Regions from separate parts of the Micromonospora sp. DT41 genome, predicted to be linked through region 1. Evidence: riboswitches for the same ligand, from Rfam matches in the RefSeq annotation. Region 1 holds a riboswitch; each other region holds the start of a gene.

Region 1 (3,306 bases):
CACCGAGCGACAGCACCATGCGGGCCTGCCAGACGCCCTGCCCGCCGGGGTGCAGGTGCAGCTCGGGGTGGTCGTTCGGCTGATCCACAGTTACCGTCAGTTGCGGTGTGGGCGCGAAGACCATCACGTGCCCGCTCACCGGTCATCCCCGTTCATGCGTCCGCCCTTCATCACGACCGGTGATACCTCAACAGCTGACGGTAGTGATAACGCGTCGCCAATGCCCGGGCAACGGCCGGTGTCCGTCCGGACGTTGCCAGCCCCACCGGTGTACGGGACGATCGTGCGACCCATCGACGGCGGGAGACGGCGTGCTCAGCAGCGACACGTTCAGCTACACCGTGCAGGCCCGCTGTTCGCTCGCCGACGCGGCGGCCCTGCTTGGCGACCTGAGCCGCCAGGGCGAGCTGCACCCACTGATCATCCGGGTGCGGCGAGTCCCGCCCCGGCCCGGAGCCGTGGCCAGCTACACGATCAACGACCGTCTGGTCGCCGGCCCGCTCCGCTTCCGAACCACCTATCACGCGGACGTGCTGACCCTCGACGACGACGAGATCGTCACTGTCGCACGCCAGTGGCCGGCCACCACGGTGCGTAACCACACACGCCTACGCGCCGAGCCCGACGGCCTGGTCCGGATCGACGTCGAGATCACCCTGCGGGCACCGAAACCCCTCTTCCGGTACGCCTTCAGCCAGGCCCGAGTCGCCCACCTGGCCCTGGCGGCCCGGCTGGGAGCGGCCCTGGACCGCAGCGACAACCCCCCACCGTCGACCTGACCAGCCGCCGCTTGGCGCGCGGACCTTGTCATGATCGTGCTCGATCCAGGATGTCGTGGTGTCGGGCCGTTGGGAGGCCACTACATCCTGGTTCGAGTGCGGTCGCGCAGACGTACACCGGCCGGCGTCCCCGCGTGGGGGAGCGCCGGCCGGGTCGGGTCGGGCTAGTACACGGACAGGTGTACGTGGTTGGTGTGGTCGCTGGACGGGTCGCCGTTCGCCCCGCTGTACGACTTCCACCCGCTGCTGGGCAGCCAGATCTGCCTGTACCAGATCACGTACAGCACGGCGAGCCGGTCGGCGTTGCGGATGAAGTACGCGGCCAGGTTGTTGCCGTACGTCTTGTCGCCGCCGGTGGCGTCCCCGCCGAAGCCGTTCTTCTGCGCGGCGAAGTCGCAGGCGCGACCCTTGGGGTGCTCGCCGGAGCCGCCGGAGCGGTGGCAGGAGACGTACCTTGTGAAGCCCGCGGCCTTGGCCTGGTTGAGGGCGTGCAGGGTGCGTGGGGTGATGCAGCCGTTGGCCGGGGTCGGGTCGTTGACGCTGCAGGACTCGGACGGCCAGGAGCCGTCGGAGTTGCGCGGCGCGGGCTTGGCGTTGGCGGTGGAGGTGCCCCGGTTGGAGCCGGAGTCGGAGGCGGTGGTCTGCTGCCTGGTGTTGGCAACGGCCAGGGCGCGTTCGGCCTGCTCCTTGCGCTTGGCCATCACCTCGACCTGCTTGCGCTGCTCGCGGATCTCGCCGTCGAGGGCGACGCGGGTGCGGTTGGCCTCGTCCTTCGTGGCGATGAGGTCGCGCAGCACCCGGTCCTCGTTGGCGGCGACCACGTCCAGCGCGGCGGCGCGGTCCATGAAGCCCTCGGGGCTGTTGGTGTTGAGCAGCGCCGAGACGGTGCTGAGCCGGCCGGTGCGGTACGCGACGCCGGCGATCTCGCCGACCTTGCCGCTGCGTTCGTCCATCTCGGCTTCGGTGGTCTTGAGCTTGGCGGCGAGTTGCTGCTGCCGCTGGATCGAGGTGTCCAGGGCGCGCTTCGCGTCCAGGTAGCCCTTGCTGGCCGCGTCGAGTGCGGCGCGCAGGGCGGGGGTGCCACCCTCTTCGTCGTTGTCGGGTGCCGCGGCCCGTTGGGTGGCCGGGGGAGCGGCCGAGGCGGCGCCGGCGGGGATGGCGACGCCGAGGGTGAACATCATGACGATCAGCGCCGCCAATCGGGCGGCGGGGGGTCGTGCTGGTGCCACTGCGCATGTCCTTCCGTCAGCCGCCGACCGGGTTAGCTGACGGGTTCGGGACGGAAGATCCCTACCGCTGACGCGGATGCACCCCAGGAACATGGTTCCCCGGTTCGCCCTCTCGGGTGATTAGGCGGCGGCCGCCACCGGCGCCGGGAGGGCGCCGCCGGGTGGTGGCCGGGAGCCAGCCTACCGGTGCTCATGGGGCTGGTGCAGCGATTGTGACTGACGGTGCGCGAAGCGCTACCCAAAACACCGACAAAAGGTATAAAAGCTGACAACCCGCTCACCAAGTGACGGCACCGCAGGCCCCCGGGGCCGCACCGGGCTCGATCTGGAGCGTGGCGTGCTCGATCCGGAAGTCCTCCTGCAGGGCGGTGCGCGCCGCCGTGAGCACGGTGCCGACCTCCGCGTCGGGCGCCATCGTCAGGTGTGCGGAGGCCACCTCCATGCCCGAGGTGAGCGTCCAGACGTGCAGGTCGTGCACCTCGACCACGCCGGGTACGGCGGCGAGCCGGTCGTGCACGGCGGTGACCTGGAGGTGTTCCGGAGCGGCCTGCACGAGGATGCGGACCGCGGCGCGGCCGAGCCGCCAGGTGCGCGGCAGGATGAACACGCCGATGGCGACCGCTACCAGTGGGTCGGCCCACCACCAGTCGGTGACCGCGATGAGCAGTGCCGCGCCGATCACGCCGACCGAGCCGAGCAGGTCGCCGAGCACCTCCAGGTAGGCGCCCTGGAGGTTGATGCTGTCCCGGGCGCCGGTGCGGAGCAGGGCGAACGCGATCACGTTCGCGAGCAGGCCGAGCACGGCGACCACGAGCATCGGGCCGACCACCACCTCGTGCGGGTCGCCGAACCGGCCGATCGCCTCGATCACCACGTAGATCGCGACGCCGGAGAGCAGGACGGCGTTGGCGAGGGCGGCGAGCACCTCGAGGCGGTAGAGCCCGAAGGTGCGCTGCGGGTCGCGGGCGGCCCGTTGGGTTGCGGTGATCGCGGCGAGGGCCATCCCGATGCCGAGTACGTCGGTGAACATGTGCCCGGCGTCGGAGAGCAGGGCCAGCGAGCCGGTGTGCAGTGCGGCCACCGCCTCGACCACCATCAGGGTGGCGAGCAGCCCGAACGCTACCCAGAGCCGGCCCCGGTGCTGCTGTGCGGCGTTGCTGACCGACGCGTGGTGGTGGTCATGACCTGAGCCCACGAAACCCACCTTCCTGTGCCGGCCGGGACGGGGTCAAATGTATGTTCACATCGCTATGTATGCAACTGTAGGGCGCTGGTGGACCCTCGGCCCCGCCAACACG
Region 2 (3,306 bases), on a different contig from region 1:
CCGCCGTCAGCAGTTGGAACATCGCCGAGCACCAGCGCGGAACGCCGCTGCTGTGGCTGGCTGTGGTCTTCGCCGCGGCGATCGTCGCGTTCGGCCGGTGGCGGGGCCTGGCCGCGCTGGCGGGGCTGGCGGCAAGCTTCGCCATCCTGCTCACCTTCGTGCTGCCGGGCATCGCCGCCGGCAGGTCACCGCTGCTGGTGGCTGTGGTCGGCGCCGCGCTCATCATGTTCGTGGTGCTCTATCTGACCCACGGGGTCACCGCACAGACCTCGGTAGCGGTCCTCGGCACCCTGGGCAGCCTGATCCTCACCGGAGTGCTCGCCACCGTCGCCACGGCCGCCACCCACCTGACCGGCTTCGGCAGCGAGGACGCCACCACACTGTCGATGTTCCAGGCCGACGTGGACCTGCACGGCCTGCTGCTCGCCGGAATCATCATCGGCTCACTCGGCGTGCTCGACGACGTGACTGTCACCCAGGCGGCCACCGTCACCGAGTTGGCGAACGCCAACCCGGGGCTGAGTCGATTGCAGCTCTACCGGGCGGCCACGCGGGTCGGCCGCGCCCACATCGCCTCCACGGTCAACACAATCGTCCTGGCGTACGCGGGCGCCTCGCTGCCGCTGCTGCTCCTGCTCACCGCCGACACACGACCCATCACGCAGATCCTGACAAGCGAGTTCCTGGCACAGGAGATCGTCCGCAGTGCGGTCGCCACACTCGGCCTGATCGCCGCCGTACCGCTGACCACAGGGCTGGCCGCTCTGGTGACCGCCGCCGGCTCGACACCGGCCGGCGACGCGCCCCGGCCGCGACCGGAGCGAGCCGACGTACTGGCTGCCCTCAGCCGTCCACGCGCGGGCCGGCCCGACCCCGAGCACACCCCACCCCCATCCACCGCCACCGACCAGTGGCCAGAGCCGGACAGGAGCACGAAGACGGCATGGTGACACTCCTCAGCGTGACCAGATCGGGCCCCCGCCCTGACGACCGCAGCACTGGTCACTCAACGCCATGGCGATATGACGCTTTTGGTGGGCATCCAGGCGTAGCTCACCCGGCCGACTCTCGGGTAACCTCGCTGCCGGTTACCGATGAAGGCGCGAAGCGGCGCCTGCGGTGCCACCGCCCAATCGCCAACCGGCGAGCCGGGGACCCAGGTACCTGGGGTGAATCCGCGCAAGCGGTAGGGGCCACTTCCGCCCCGAACCCGTCAGCTAACCCGGTCGGCGGTCGACGGAAGGGAACATTGTGACGGCACCCCTACGCCGCTGGTTGACACCTGTGGTGGCCGTGATCGCCGCACTGACCGTGCTCGCCGGGCCCGTACCGGCCCACGCCGCCCCGACGACCCCCACACCGTCCGGGCACGAGGAGGACGGCGAGCCGAAGCTGCTCAACGACGTCATCGAGCAGGCCAACCGCGACTACTCCGCCGCCAAGTCCAAGCTGGACAAGTCCAAGAAGCGGCAGCTGGAGTTGGCGATCGAGGTCGAGCGTGCCAAGGCCGACCTGGACGCGTTGGCACCACAGGTCGCGCAGATCGCCGCCCAGTCGTACCGCACCGGCCGCGTCGGCGCGATGGCGATGCTGCTTGACAGCAACGCTCCCGACACCTTCGTCAAGCGGGCCGCGGCCCTCGACGAGCTCAACATGATCAACGAGAAGAAGCTCGCCGAGGTCAACGCGGTGAAGATCCGCGCCGAGCAGGCCAAGCTGGCCCTCGACACGGAGGTCCGCGAGCAGCAGAAGCAGACCGCCCTGATGGCCAAGCGCAAGAGCGAGGCGGACAAGGCGCTCTCCCTCGTCGGCGGCAAGGGCTTCACAGGCGGTCTCGTGGACGCCACCTCGCCGGTCGCGAAGATCGGCCCGGGTCGCACCGCCGACGGCGACTGGAAGCCGCAGTCGTGCAGCGAGGACGACCCGACCACCTCCGGCTGCGTCACACCTCGCACCCTGCACGCCTACAAGGAGGTCAGGCGGGCCGGCTTCACCCGGTTCGTCGGCTGCTACCGCCCCGGCGGGCCGTGGGAGCACCCGAAGGGCCGCGCCTGCGACTGGTCGCTGCAGAAGAGCGGCTTCTCCCCGTGGCACAACGAGGACACCCGCAAGTACGGCAACAACGTCGCAGCGTTCCTCATCCGCAACGCCGACCGGCTCGGCATCTACTACGTGATCTGGAACCGGCAGATCTGGTTCCCGGCGACCGGGTGGAGCTCGTACAGCGGACCGTCGAACCACACCGACCACGTCCACATGTCACTGCTCTGACGGCACGTACCGCAGACGAGGGCCGCCCCGCACCACGCGGGGCGGCCCTCGTCGCACGTGGCGGGTCGGCGGTCCAGTTGTCAGGCGGCGGCGGTCGCGGCCGGGCCGTCCGGGACGCTCGGCACGTCGATGCTCGGCACGTCGAGGGTCGCGGCGCCGACCGGCACGGCGGTCACCGGACGCACCCCACCGATGGCGAGACGGTACGACATCCCCACCACCGCGCACCGGCCCTGCTCCACAGCCTCGGCCAGTACCGGCGACTGCCCGAGCAGCGTCTCGACAGTCTGCGCGATGTGGATGTCGACGATGCCGTCGATGTCGTCCACACCCTCGGCCGTGGCGCGCCGCAGGCTGGGCAGCACCGCGTCGACCACCGCGCGCAGGTGCCCCACGGGTGCCGTGCCGGTGGCGGCGGCCTCACGGGCCGCCTGCACGGCACCGCAGGAGTCGTGACCGAGCACCACCACCAGCGGGGTGCCGAGCACTGTCACCGCGTACTCCACGCTGCCCAGCACCTCCGGACCCACGATGTGCCCGGCCGTACGGACCACGAAGAGGTCACCCAGGCCCCGATCGAAGATGATCTCGGCGGCCAACCGGGAGTCGGAACAGCCGACGATCACCGCGAACGGGTGCTGCCCGTCGGCCACCGCGGCGCGGTGTTCGGCGCCCTGGTTGGGGTGGCGTGGAGCGCCGCTGACGAAGCGCCGGTTGCCGTCGGCCAGTTCGGCGTACGCCCGCGACGGCTCGGTGAGCGCCGGTGCCTGATCGGTGGCCCGCTGCGGCCCCGGCTGCCCGCCGGGCATTACGGAACGGCTCATCCCCGCACCTCGTCTCCACGCATTTGGCCTGCTCAACCCGCACGTCGACCGGCCCGGCGGCGGGCGCTGGCTCGGGCTCCACGTTCACACGCACCAGAAGATGCGTCAAGATATGCGTGATATAGATTTCATACGTTGGCCCGGTTCGACCCGCCTGCGACAGGCGCGAGGCGAGGGCGGGCAACCGGAGAGGCGGTCCCACGATGGCGAG
Region 3 (3,306 bases), on a different contig from region 1:
GCTGGTGTGGCTCGGCGAGGTCTCCTTCGCCTTCTATCTGGTGCACGTGCTGGTGATGACGAGTGTGCTGCGGTGGAGCGGGGACTGGGGGACGGGCTTCCAAGGCTGGCGCGGCCCGGCTGTGGTGCTCGGGTTCCTTGTGGTCAGCCTGGTCCTGGCCGGGTTGCTGCACCGCTACGTCGAGACTCCGCTGATGCGCCGACTGGCACCGCGCCGCCCGGCCCGTCCGCCGGCCGTCCCCCGGCAACGGACCGCGGCCACCGAAGCCGGGGGCGAAAAGCCCGACGACCGATCGACGTACGCCGACTCGCGCTGACGGGTCCAACCTGGTCAGACGCGGTCCGGCGCGGCGTGCGTCGACACGCCCGGCGCCCGATGCGCCCGGTTCGTGCCGGCGGTAGCGTCGGACCGAACGCGTGCGGCTTCCCATCGCAATGCTCTCCCGCCGAGGTGCCGACCATGGAGACCGTCGTCTTCTACGAGTTCCTGACCGAGGTGCCGCAGGCCGCCGCCATCTGGTCGGCCCTGCTCCTGCTGACACTGACAGTGCTCGCCGTCCTGGTGGCCCGTCCGGAGCGGGACTCGACGGCCGCCGAACGGGACAGGGCGGCCGTCGAGCCGCCGCCCACCGCTCGTGAGGCCGCCGCCGCCGAGGCCGCCGACCTGCGCCGGTACGCCGAGGAGGTGGCCGTCGCCGCGGCCCGCGCGGCGCAGACCGCCCGACGGCGGCGTGCGGACTGGCTGACCGCTCAGGAGCAGGTGGAGCAGATCTGGGTGCGGTACGACGAGGCGGACGCCGCGGCCCGACGCTTCGCCGGTGCCGGAGCGCTGCCCACCCCGCGAACCCCGCGCACCCCCGCCGAGTACGCCACCCGGGAGCGTTACCTGCACCGGGCGGCGATGGCCGCGTACTGGCGGGGGGACCTGACCATGCGGCAGCTCGGCGACGTGTTCGGCCAGCGGCACGGCTGGGATCCGCGTCGGCACCCGGTGGAGCAGGAGGTGCTGCTCAGCCGGGCGGTCCGGGAGACGCGGCGGGCCGACTACGAGGCTGCCGCCGGGCGGGAACGGGCGGCCTGGCGCGACGCCGAGCTGGCGGCGTCCGCTGCGCGTGCCCTGGCCGAGGAGGCCTACGCGGCGGTGGCCCGGTTGCGGCCGACGCGGGTGGCAGCCCGCCGCACCGTCCGTGTCGCGGTTCTGCCGGCGGCGGCGCGGTGGCGCCCGGCGCGGGTGGGCTGAAACGCCCCGATTATTCGGTGAGCCCGGTCACACGCGCGGGAAATCGGGCGGCTGACGCGTTCGGCCGGATTGTTCCCGCAGATCCGGCGGCATTGTCGACGGCCTGTCCGCTTGTCGACCTACGGTGCCTCCGTAACCGCTCGTCCCATCGAGTCACGTCAGCGGCAATACGCCCAGAAATTGTCGCCGCGTTCAAGGTTTACGCAGGTGAGCGAGGCTTGGCAGGGCTCAGGAGGGCCAGTAGGGTCATCCCGTCCGGTGCGGTAACCGATCGCGAATGGCGACGCCGCGCTGACCCGCTCAATCGTGATCAACGAACCGGGGACCCACAAGTACGTCCGGGGTGAATCCGCGAGCCACGGCCCGCGGTAGGGCGATCTTCCCGCCCGAATCCGTCAGCTAACCCGGTAGGCGGTGTCGGAAGGAGTTCCATCCCCATGCAGCACCCGCATACCCCTCGGCTATTCCTCCGCCTTCACGGCGTCGCGGTACCCACGCTTGTCCGCCTCGTGGCGGTGAGCTGACCCCCAGGGTCACCGCACTTTCCGCCCGGCCACGCCGGGCGTTCCCCTGAGCGGCTCCACCATCCGCGGACCACGGTCCGCGCGCTGGCGCGTGCCCGGATACCGGCTGCCCCCGGTGTGCCGCTCTCCCCCTGAACCGTGGAGGACCCGTGAAGCACACCCTGCAGCGTCAGCTGCGCCGCCTCGCCACCGAACGCCCGTACCAGATCGCCGTCGCCTCCGCCGCGGCCCTCGCCATCGCGACCACCACCGGCGCCCTGGTGGCCGGCGCCGATGAGGCCCCCGTCGGCCAGCACACCGCCTCGACCGTCGCCGAGATGCGCAGCGACACCGCCGCCTCCCGCGGCGACGCCCGGGTCGCGGACCCCTCGGCCAGCGCCGCCCCGACCAGCGCCAGCCCGAGCGCCGCCGCCCCCTCCGCAAGCGCCGCGTCGCCGGCCGCCAAGGCCAGCAGCGACCCGGACCTGACCGCCAGGAAGGCGGCGCCGAAGCCGCCCGCGACAAAGGTGCTCGACTTCCGCTACCAGGCGCAGAACACGTACTACAACTGCGGCCCGGCGGCCGTCCGCAACGCTCTCAGCGCCGCCGGCATCAACCGCACCCAGGACCAGTTGGGCGCCGAGCTGGGCACCACCGAGATGGGCACCAACTCGGCCCTGGACACCACCCGGGTGCTCAACGCCGAGGTGAAGGGCTCCCCGTACCGGACCCGGATGTTCGCCGGCTCGCCAAGCCCGGCCCAGATGGACCGTCTCCAGGCTGACGTCGTCGCCGCGATCACCGACGGCCGTGGCGTGGTGGCCAACGTGGCCGGGGACGCCGTCGACACGAACGGCGGCTGGCACTCCTTCGGCGGCGGGCACTACGTCGCAGTGGTGGGCTACAAGGACAACGGCCGTACCGTGCGGATCGCCGACTCGGCGAACGCGGCCTACGGCGAGTACTGGATGACCACGATCAACCTGGCCAACTGGATCGCTACCCGGGGCTACTCCGCCTGACCAGGCGTGAGACCCCACCAGACGCCGCGGGCGCCGTCTCCCACGAGGGGCCGGCGCCCGCGGCGTCTTCGTCGACGCCGGGTCAGGACCGCGACGGATCTCGCTGCGAGCCGGTACGCCGTGGGAGACTGCGGCCGTGGTGGATGAATCGGGTGGTCACGCCGACCGTAGGCCGGTCCTGCTTCTGCTGCACGGCATGGGGGCGACCGGTGACGTCTGGCTGCCCTGGGCGCCGCTGCTGGAGCAGCACTGGCCCGGCAGGTGGCTGGCGCCCGACCTCGCCGGCCACGGCTGGTCGGAGCCACTTCCGACGTACTCCTTCGAGGGTTTCGCCAAGCGGATCGCCCAGGCCCTGGCGCCCGGCGACCGCATCGTGGTGCTCGGGCACTCGCTGGGTGGTGTGGTCGGCCTGGCGCTGGCCGCCTGCGCCGCCGGAACGCCAGTGGACGCCGTGGTGGGGCTCGGCATCAAGGCCGTCTGGACGCCGGACGAGCTGACCCGCGCCGCCGACGTCGCGGCCCGCCCGGTCAGCTGGTTCGCCA
Region 4 (3,306 bases), on a different contig from region 1:
TGCTCTTCCTGCCCAGCCACGCCCCACTGGACCTGTTCTCCCCGCAGGGCCGCCGGGGCGTCCAGCTCTACGTCAAGCGCGTCTTCATCATGGACGACTGCGAGGCGCTGGTCCCCACCTACCTACGCTTCGTCAAGGGCGTGGTCGACGCCCACGACCTGTCGCTGAACATCTCCCGCGAGATCCTCCAGCAGGACCGCCAGATCCAGATCGTCCGCCGCCGCCTGGTGAAGAAGGTCCTCGCCGCTGTCAAGGACCTCAAGGCCAACCACGCCGAGCGCTACCAGACCTTCTGGAAGGAGTTCGGCACTGTCGTCAAGGAAGGGCTCATCGACGACACCGACAACCGCGACACCCTGCTGGAGATCCTGTCGCTGGCCTCCACCCACGACCCGGCCGAGCTCACCGACCTGGCCGGCTACGTCTCCCGGATGAAGGACGGCCAGAGCGACATCTGGTACGCCACCGGCGACTCCCGGGCCACCATCGAGAACTCCCCGCACCTGGAGGCGTTCCGGGCCAAGGGCCACGAGGTGCTGCTGCTCACCGACCCTGTCGACGAGGTGTGGGTGGAGCGGGTCGGCACGTACGACGGTCGGCCGCTGCGCTCGATCGCCAAGGGCGAGGTCGACCTCGACACCGACGAGGAGAAGCAGCAGGCCGAAGCCGAGCGCGAGCAGCAGCGGCAGGAGTTCGCGGCGCTCGTGGACTGGCTGGGCACGACACTTTCCGACAGCGTCCGGGAGGTCCGCCTGTCGTCGCGGCTCACCACCTCACCGGCCTGTGTGGTGGGTGACGCGCACGACCTCACGCCGACACTGGAGAAGATGTACCGGGCGATGGGGCACGAGATCCCGTCGACGAAGCGCATCCTGGAGATCAATCCCGGTCATCCTCTGGTAGCCGCTCTGCGCAAGGCTCACGAGCAGGGCGATTCCGCCGAGACCCTCACCGAAACCGCCGAGCTGCTGTACGGCCTCGCGGTACTCGCCGAGGGTGGCGACCTGGCCGACCCGGCCCGCTTCACCCGTACGCTCGCCGACCGGCTCGCCCGCACTCTGTAGGGAGGTGCCCCGGCCGGTGGTGACCCGCGTTGTCGGGCTCCACCGGCCGGGGAACGGCCGACCTGATCGGAAGCGGTCCATCATGGTCGCTGCACAGCTGAACGCCGCCCGCAACCGCTGAGCGCGCCGCTCAGCGTGCCCCGGTGAAGAACTTCACAGGGGTTGGGCGATCGATGCCGGCCGTGCCTAACGTCGGTCGGGTCCGCCACTGCGGACGCCACGACCGGTAACGCCAAATCCTGCCCCCGGTCGTCGGAACCCAGTCACCCGGGCAGGAGCGGGGGACCCAAACGTTCCTCGGTGCATCGTCACCTCGGGGTGAAGCCGCCACCGTGCGGCCGGGCTCCTCGGCCCGAACCCGACAGCTCACCTCGCCGGCGTGGAGGAAGCACACTCATGACGTCTGTCTACACCCCCCGTCATCGACGGGTCAGCACCCGCCGCATCGCCGTCGGCACCCTGGCCGTCGGCGCGGTCACCGGCGCCGTGGCGCTCTTCGGCCCGGCCGCACCTGCCCAGGCGGCCGTCAACTGGGACGCCATCGCCAAGTGCGAGTCCGGTGGCAACTGGAAGATCAACACCGGCAACGGCTACTACGGCGGGTTGCAGTTCTCGCAGAGCACCTGGGCCGGCTACGGCGGCAAGAAGTACGCCGCCCGCGCCGACCTGGCCAGCCGCGGCGAGCAGATCGCCATCGCCGAGAAGGTGCTCAAGGGGCAGGGCATCGGCGCGTGGCCGACCTGCGGCAAGAAGGCCGGTGCGTCGGGCGGCTCCGCCACCAAGTCCTCGACGAAGCCCACCACGAAGTCGAAGTCCACCGCCAAGTCGAAGTCCACTCCGAAGGCCGACAAGCCCGCCCAGCGGTCGTCGCGCGGTGAGCAGCCGGCGACCCGCAGCAACAAGCGCACCGCCCCCGCCGCCAGCGGCGACACCTACGTGGTGAAGTCCGGCGACACCCTGTCGGAGATCGCCCAGAGCCACCAGCAGGACGGCGGCTGGCAGGCCCTCTACGAGCGCAACCGGCAGGTCGTCGGCTCGGACCCGGGCCTGATCTTCCCCGGGCAGCGGCTCAGCCTCTGACGTACGACCCAGCGGGCGCCCGATCGGATTCCGGTCGGGCGCCCGCTGGCGTGTCGCTGTCGTGGCGGAGGCGTCAGGCTGCCGAAGCCCGCGACGCCGATACCGCTTCGCCGGACCGGGTTCGCCGCGGGTGGAAGGACTCCTGGGTGGACCAGTTGTCAGGTGTCTCGTCACGGCCGTCCCACTGCTGGGCGGCCGTCGGCGGTGTCTCGGCCCCGCCTCGAGCCAGCCGCAGCGACTGTTCAGCGTTGCCGCGTGCCGCGCATGGGTACGGTTCCCCGGCGCAGAGCAGGTTGCCGCAGACGCCGTCCTCGGTCGGCTCGTGGGCGTCGAGCACGTCGAGCGCCAGCTGCCACAGCAGCGGGTCGGTCACGTCGTGCGGACGCTCGGCACGCCGGCTCGCGCGGTTGCTGCTGTCGTCGGACATGGTGGTCCCCCCTCAGGCTGATCGTCACAACGTCTCCGATCATGCCGCCGCTAAACCCTCCAGCAGCTGTGATATCCGCCGCCACCAGGGAGATCAGTCCGGCAGAAGGGGCATTTCGACGCCCGGATCCCGGCCTAGCAGCACCGCGCGGGTCACGGCAGTCGACCCGAACCGGTCCCGAACCGCGTCCACGGCGGCGTCCAGGTTGGCCCCGGGGACGGCGTCGAACGGCAACTCCGGTTGCACAGGGTTGTCGTCGAGGTTGCCCACCGACACGCCGATCAGCGTGATGCCCCGCCTGTCGATCTCCGGCAGTGCCGCGCGCAGCAGCGCCCGCGCGGCAGCGAGCAGGGGCGTGGTGTCAGCTGTCGCCTTGCGCACTGTGTGCGAGCGGGTCGCCCGGGTGTAGTCGCCGAAGCGCAGCCGCAGCAGCACAGTGCGCCCGGACCGTCCGGCCGCCCGCATCCGCCTGGTGACCCTGTCGACAAGGCCCCCCAGAATGCCGTCCAACTCGGTGGCCGGATGCGGGGCGCGACTCAGCGCGTGCTGCGCGCCCATCGAGCCGCGCCGCCGGCCGACCTGCACCGCCCGCGGGTCACGGTTGTGCGCCAGGGCGTGCAGGTGCCGGCCGGTGCCCGCGCCGAGCAGGGACACCAACGCCGCCTCGCCGAGTCGGGCGACCTCCCCGACGGTACGGATCCGGCGCTCCCGCAACTTCGCGGCCGTGACCGGGCC

Evidence for each region. A riboswitch is a leader RNA that binds a small molecule or an ion and turns the genes downstream of it on or off. The one in region 1 is predicted to bind cyclic di-AMP.
Region 2: linked by a shared signal. The riboswitch ahead of ACLQ23_RS03310 (coiled-coil domain-containing protein) and the one ahead of ACLQ23_RS23325 (coiled-coil domain-containing protein) in region 1 are both predicted to bind cyclic di-AMP.
Region 3: linked by a shared signal. The riboswitch ahead of ACLQ23_RS08855 (C39 family peptidase) and the one ahead of ACLQ23_RS23325 (coiled-coil domain-containing protein) in region 1 are both predicted to bind cyclic di-AMP.
Region 4: linked by a shared signal. The riboswitch ahead of ACLQ23_RS04110 (transglycosylase family protein) and the one ahead of ACLQ23_RS23325 (coiled-coil domain-containing protein) in region 1 are both predicted to bind cyclic di-AMP.

Annotation. Positions count from the first base shown of each region.
Region 1 is NZ_JBNCKU010000013.1:38,292-41,597, reverse strand. Features, by position in the region: gene ACLQ23_RS23335 (1-phosphofructokinase family hexose kinase) at 1-124, opposite strand, end outside; gene ACLQ23_RS23330 (SRPBCC family protein) at 312-779, shown strand; gene ACLQ23_RS23325 (coiled-coil domain-containing protein) at 944-2,008, opposite strand; cyclic di-AMP (ydaO/yuaA leader) riboswitch at 2,014-2,145, opposite strand; gene ACLQ23_RS23320 (cation diffusion facilitator family transporter) at 2,286-3,203, opposite strand.
Region 2 is NZ_JBNCKU010000001.1:708,177-711,482, forward strand. Features, by position in the region: gene ACLQ23_RS03305 (YibE/F family protein) at 1-950, shown strand, start outside; cyclic di-AMP (ydaO/yuaA leader) riboswitch at 1,117-1,247, shown strand; gene ACLQ23_RS03310 (coiled-coil domain-containing protein) at 1,252-2,271, shown strand; gene ACLQ23_RS03315 (carbonic anhydrase) at 2,352-3,095, opposite strand; gene ACLQ23_RS03320 (helix-turn-helix transcriptional regulator) at 3,299-3,306, shown strand, end outside.
Region 3 is NZ_JBNCKU010000004.1:67,746-71,051, reverse strand. Features, by position in the region: gene ACLQ23_RS08865 (acyltransferase family protein) at 1-316, shown strand, start outside; gene ACLQ23_RS08860 (hypothetical protein) at 460-1,239, shown strand; cyclic di-AMP (ydaO/yuaA leader) riboswitch at 1,527-1,668, shown strand; gene ACLQ23_RS08855 (C39 family peptidase) at 1,913-2,764, shown strand; gene ACLQ23_RS08850 (alpha/beta fold hydrolase) at 2,901-3,306, shown strand, end outside.
Region 4 is NZ_JBNCKU010000002.1:51,368-54,673, forward strand. Features, by position in the region: gene htpG (molecular chaperone HtpG) at 1-1,064, shown strand, start outside; cyclic di-AMP (ydaO/yuaA leader) riboswitch at 1,285-1,458, shown strand; gene ACLQ23_RS04110 (transglycosylase family protein) at 1,461-2,144, shown strand; gene ACLQ23_RS04115 (hypothetical protein) at 2,218-2,571, opposite strand; gene dinB (DNA polymerase IV) at 2,665-3,306, opposite strand, start outside.